DNA from 2 places in the Escherichia fergusonii ATCC 35469 genome. Region 1 is predicted to be linked to the other one. Evidence: predicted binding sites of a transcription regulator. Region 1 holds the regulator's gene; the other holds the start of a gene.
The links. The regulator PurR, encoded in region 1, represses purine synthesis genes. The targets are predictions, from matches to a motif close to CANGCAAACGTTTGCNTG.

Region 2: the regulator PurR is predicted to act here: its motif matches at 1,996-2,013, upstream of gcvT (glycine cleavage system aminomethyltransferase GcvT).

The regions. Positions count from the first base shown of each region.
Region 1 is NC_011740.1:1,421,774-1,424,916, reverse strand. Features, by position in the region: gene EFER_RS07015 (MFS transporter) at 1-312, opposite strand, end outside; gene cydH (cytochrome bd-I oxidase subunit CydH) at 480-569, opposite strand; gene purR (HTH-type transcriptional repressor PurR) at 866-1,891, shown strand; gene punR (DNA-binding transcriptional activator PunR) at 1,888-2,820, opposite strand; gene punC (purine nucleoside transporter PunC) at 2,934-3,143, shown strand, end outside.
Region 2 is NC_011740.1:2,907,537-2,910,679, forward strand. Features, by position in the region: gene gcvP (aminomethyl-transferring glycine dehydrogenase) at 1-281, opposite strand, end outside; gene gcvH (glycine cleavage system protein GcvH) at 400-789, opposite strand; gene gcvT (glycine cleavage system aminomethyltransferase GcvT) at 812-1,906, opposite strand; gene EFER_RS24180 (hypothetical protein) at 2,197-2,280, shown strand; gene ubiI (FAD-dependent 2-octaprenylphenol hydroxylase) at 2,354-3,143, opposite strand, start outside.

The DNA of each region.
Region 1 (3,143 bases):
GCTGGTCAAAATACGTGACAACATTAATGTGGTGTAATCTGGCGCAATCGCAGAAAGTACATTACCAAGCGTAAAGATTGCCATCAGAAAAATCAGGGCGTTACGTCGGGCGCGATGAGAAAGTAACAATGTCATTAAAGGCGCACCAACCATGACTCCCACGGCATAGGCACTAATCAACATACCAGCCGCAGGTATGGAGACATCCACACCACGAGCGATCACAGGCAACAAGCCCATTGGGGAGAATTCCGTTGTCCCAATACCAAATGCGCCAATTGCCAGCGCCAGCAAGGGATAATTTATCTTCATGCTTCGACTCCACGTCTTCGCGTTTTACGCGATACCTAAGTAAGTGGAGAAAAGCATGACATCAATCACAAAATAATGAAAATAACAAATTTACAAAACACTTTTGCAGATTTGCTAACAATTGGAGAAGAGCGAATGAGGGAGAGAATTCTCCCTCGGGGTAAAAATCAGTGCAGAGCTGCGGTCAGACCACCCGCAACGATCAAAGCGAGGACGATTAAGGTCGTAATTAAAGAGTATTTCAGATCATTGCTCATCAAGTTTTCTCCTTTTTATTCCCACACAAAAAGTGATGTAGCGCATTTTTGCATACATTTGGCTAAAAATCTCCCGCCATTTAGCGTGATAACTGTTTTTAGCACTTCCCCTTTTGGTCAAGATCGGCCAAAATTCCACGCTTACAAGTATAGCGTACCGGCCATTGACCCCTTCCTGTCGTTCCGTGTCGTATTTTCCGGCGTGCCGCAACCCTGACGTTGCGCTCAGGGTGTGTAAAGGCAAACGTTTACCTGGCATTTAATGGAGTTATGGATCGGGTCTGGAGTGAGATGTAATGGCAACAATCAAAGATGTAGCGAAGCGAGCAAACGTTTCCACTACAACTGTTTCACACGTAATCAACAAAACACGCTTTGTTGCGGAAGAAACCCGTAATGCCGTCTGGGCAGCAATCAAAGAATTGCATTATTCTCCGAGCGCCGTTGCTCGAAGTCTGAAGGTTAACCACACCAAGTCAATCGGCCTGCTGGCAACCAGTAGTGAAGCTGCTTATTTTGCGGAAATCATTGAAGCGGTTGAGAAAAACTGCTTCCAGAAAGGCTACACGCTGATTTTGGGTAATGCCTGGAACAACCTGGAAAAGCAACGTGCTTACCTTTCCATGATGGCGCAAAAGCGCGTGGATGGATTGCTGGTAATGTGTTCTGAATATCCAGAGCCCTTGCTCACCATGCTGGAAGAGTATCGCCACATCCCAATGGTGGTCATGGATTGGGGTGAGGCAAAAGCTGATTTCACCGATGCCGTGATTGATAACGCTTTTGAAGGCGGATACATGGCAGGTCGTTACCTGATTGAACGTGGACACCGCGATATCGGCGTAATCCCCGGACCTCTGGAACGTAATACCGGCGCGGGTCGTCTGGCAGGCTTTATGAAAGCGATGGAAGAAGCGCTGATTAAAGTGCCGGAAAACTGGATCGTACAGGGAGATTTCGAACCAGAATCTGGTTATCGCGCAATGCAGCAGATTCTTGCGCAAACGCATCGCCCCACGGCAGTTTTCTGTGGTGGCGATATCATGGCCATGGGTGCATTGTGTGCTGCCGATGAAATGGGCCTGCGTGTACCACAAGATATTTCAGTGATCGGTTATGATAACGTGCGCAACGCCCGTTACTTCACGCCAGCACTGACAACTATTCACCAGCCAAAAGATTCACTGGGCGAAACAGCATTCAACATGTTGCTGGACCGTATTGTGAATAAGCGTGAAGAACCGCAATCCATTGAAGTACATCCGCGCCTGATTGAACGTCGTTCTGTCGCAGATGGTCCTTTCCGCGACTATCGTCGTTAAGATGTCTTTGTGGGAGCCGATTCTGGCTCCCGCAACCACTCTTTATTCAGCGTTTCGCTGTCTCCCAGATAATCCAGCAACCAGGCGAGCGCTGGTGACATATCGTTTTGCTGCCAGGTAAGACAACAGGCAGCGTCCGGGAATGGATTTTCAAGCTGTAGCGCTACCCATTTACCGCTGTCGATCCACGGCTTGGCAAAATGCGTAGGTACCATCGCCATGCATAACCCAGCGGAAATACAGGTAGCTGAAGACTCCCAGTCCGGTACCACTACCCTTTTTTGGTTATCCAACAACCAGGTAATACGTTTTGGTAGATTTCTTGATGTGTCTTCACGCACCAACGAGGGCCAGTTGCGCAACGTATCATCACTTAATGGCCCCGGCATTGCTGCCAGTGGATGATGACTGGCAACCACGCAACACCAACTCAACATTCCCATATCGCGAAACGTATAGCGCCCCCCTACAGGAATCGCTTGTGTCGCGCCTATAGCCAGTTCCACACGTCCGTCAGCCAGTGCATCCCAGACACCATTGAAGACTTCCTGGAATACGCGCAATTCAACATCGTCAAAATGACGGTAAAAATCGACGATCAATTGACGTGTACGTTCTGGACGAACAATGTTATCCACCGCGATGGCCAACTCACCTCGCCACCCATTGGCAATTTGCTGGCATTGTTGTCGCGTGATCTGCATTTTTTTGATAACAGATCGCCCCTCTTTCAGAAACCATGCTCCCGCCGGAGTCAGTTCTACATCACGGTGTCGGCGTTCGAAAAGAGGCACCGCTAACCATTCTTCCAGTTGTCTTACGGTATAGCTGACGGCAGAAGGCACTCGATGTAATTCCTGTGCTGCTGCGCTAAAGCTGCCATTGCGCGCCACCGCATCAACCACTTCAAGAGAGTATTCAGACCACATATTCTGCCTACAAAATTTTTGAAATCACCCGTCAAATATTAACGTTTCACAATCAGAATTTCACTCCCTACACTTTGCGCCGATGTCTTACTGATAACTACAGAGAATGAATTATGCAACCTGGGAAAGGATTTTTAGTCTGGCTGGCAGGTTTAAGCGTACTCGGTTTCCTGGCAACCGATATGTATTTACCTGCTTTCGCCGCTATACAGGCAGATCTGCAAACCCCGGCTTCTGCCGTTAGTGCCAGTCTCAGTCTGTTTCTGGCGGGCTTTGCCGTCGCGCAGCTGTTATGGGGACCGCTATCAGACCGTTATGGTCGT
Region 2 (3,143 bases), 1.5 Mb from region 1:
AGCTGCACGGCGGTGTAACCGATGCCGATGTAAGACGTGAAGCGTTTATTGCGACTGGCAATAGCCTTGAGTTCCGCCAGCGCGGCGTATTCGGTCGCCGGTGCGCCAACCTGCGGTGGTGTCGCAAGCTGAATATCTTTCGGCACAATCTGGCCGGTCAGCGCGTTTAACGATTGTGCGCCAACGGCATTCAGCATTTCTTGCTGTTGCGCGGCGTCCGGTCCGATATGGCGTTCAATAAAAGCGCCGCTGTTTTCAAGCTGGCTTAACGTCTGTGTCATGAGCGATGGTTCCTGAAACGTGCAGTGAATTGTGAACCTCTCTCCTTGCGAAGAGAGTGAGGGTGAGGCGTAAATGTTCCTCACCCTGATCCTCTTCCGCAGAAGAGGAATAAAGCTGTTACTCGTCTTCTAACAATGCTTCGTATGCGGTCGCATCCAGCAGTGATTCCAGTTCGCTTTCATCGCTGGCTTTTATTTTAAAGATCCAGCCGCCTGCATACGGTTCGCTGTTCACCAGTTCCGGGGAATCGCTCAGTGCGTCGTTTACCGCCACGATTTCACCGCTTACTGGCGCATAAATGTCTGACGCCGCTTTTACCGATTCGGCAACCGCGCAGTCATCGCCCGCGCTTACCGTTGCACCCACTTCCGGCAGGTCAACAAACACCATATCGCCTAACAGCTCCTGAGCGTGCTCAGTGATGCCAACAGTGTAAGTGCCGTCGGCTTCTTTACGCAGCCATTCGTGTTCTTTGCTGTATTTCAGTTCTGCTGGTACGTTGCTCATCAATTAATCTCCAAAAAGTAAATCACGCGACGGCTTTGCCGTTACGCACAAAAACAGGTTTCGTCACTTTTACCGGCATTTCACGGTTGCGAATTTGCACAATCGCCGTTTCGCCAATACCTTCCGGTACGCGTGCCAGCGCAATGCTGTAACCCAACGTCGGGGAGAAAGTACCGCTGGTGATAATGCCTTCATGCTGATTGCCCTGCGCATCGGTAAAACGTACCGGCAGTTCATTACGCAGCACGCCTTTTTCGGTCATCACCAGACCAACCAGTTTTTCTGTGCCATGTTCACGCTGCGCTTCCAGAGCTTCACGACCGATAAAGTCACGATCAGCCGGTTCCCAGGCGATGGTCCAGCCCATGTTGGCGGCTAAAGGAGAAATAGTTTCGTCCATCTCCTGGCTATACAGATTCATACCCGCTTCCAGACGCAGCGTGTCACGAGCGCCCAGACCGCAGGGCTTAACGCCCGCTTCCACCAGCGCACGCCAGAAATCCGCCGCTTTTTCATTGGGCAGCGCAATTTCATAGCCCGCTTCACCGGTATAACCGGTGGTGGCAATAAACAGATCGCCCGCCTGCACGCCAAAGAAGGGTTTCATCCCTTCCACCGCCTGACGCTGAGCATCATTAAACAGTGTGGCAGCTTTTGCCTGCGCATTCGGCCCTTGTACGGCAATCATGGAAAGGTCATCACGAACGGTAATTTCGATACCGAAGGGTTCAGCGTGTTGGGTAATCCAGGAGAGGTCTTTTTCGCGGGTGGCGGAGTTAACAACGAGGCGGAAGAAATCTTCAGTAAAGTAGTAAACGATGAGATCATCTATCACACCGCCAGAGGCATTCAACATCCCCGAGTAAAGGGCTTTGCCGCTTTTGGTGAGCTTCGCCACATCGTTCGCCAGCAGATAACGCAGAAACTCCCGGGTGCGACTGCCGCGAAGATCGACGATGGTCATATGTGACACATCAAACATTCCGGCATCGGTACGTACCGCATGATGTTCGTCGATTTGCGAACCGTAATGCAGCGGCATCATCCAGCCGTGGAAATCCACCATGCGAGCGCCGCAAAGCGTGTGTTGTTCGTACAAAGGAGTCTGTTGTGCCATCTTGTCCTCATTGAATAAGCGGGGCTGACAACTTTTTCATGGTGAAATTATCACCACGAAACCCAGCATCGGAGCCACTCCCGGTCTCCAACGCAATCGTTCTCTTTTCCCTGAACTTACCACCGAAACAGACTGTTAACCATAAGGTAAAATTGAACATCACATTAGCTTATGGTTAAAAAACGCCAAAATCGCAACAGAATAAAAAACCAAAAAATTAACCATTCTCTATACAAAGATAATTAGATGAGAAAGTTAATTTGAATAAGACAACATTAAGAACTGAAAAAATGTCAAAAAACACCAAATCAAAAATTCGTGGCATTAGAAAATATAATGCGAAATCGCAGGTGAAATTAGTTTATTTCAAATGAGGAAAATCTCCCGGCGAAAAAACCGGGAGATGAAAGTGTGATGGGTATCAAATAAACAGCAGAAGAGAAATTTTTAGCGCAGCCATTCAGGCAAATCGTTTAATCCCATTGCCTGACGGATAAGTTGTGGTTTAACGCCAGGAAGCGTGTCGGCCAGTTTCAGACCAATATCACGCAGCAGTTTTTTCGCCGGATTAGCCCCGGAAAACAGATCGCGGAATCCCTGCATACCTGCCAGCATCAGCGCCGCACTGTGCTTGCGGCTACGCTCATAGCGACGCAGGTAAATGTACTGCCCGATGTCTTTACCCTGACGATGCAACCGTTTCAGTTCAGCAATCAGCTCTGCAGCATCCATAAAGCCGAGATTCACCCCCTGCCCCGCCAACGGGTGAATGGTATGCGCGGCGTCGCCCACCAGCGCCAGACGGTGCGCGGCAAACTGGCGCGCATAACGCCCAGTCAGCGGGAACACCAGGCGTTCACTCTCAACCTTGCATAAGCCCAGGCGATTATCAAAAGCGATATTTAACTCGCGATTAAATTCGTCTTCGCCTGCCTGCTGCATCCGCTGTGCTTCCTCTGGGAACAGTGACCAGACAATTGAGCAAAGATGCGGATCGCTAAGCGGCAAAAAGGCCAGAATGCCTCCGCCATGGAAAACCTGTCGCGCCACCGCATCATGCGGTTCTTCCGTGCGAATGGTCGCCACCAGCGCGTGATGCTGATAATCCCAGAAAGTCAGCGGAATATCGGCTTTGTTGCGCAACCAGGAATTAGCGCCGTCTGCGCCAATTACCAGACGCGCCGTTAACATACTGCCGTCTTTCAGCGTCAGGAAGGTTTCGTTCTCTCCCCAGGCG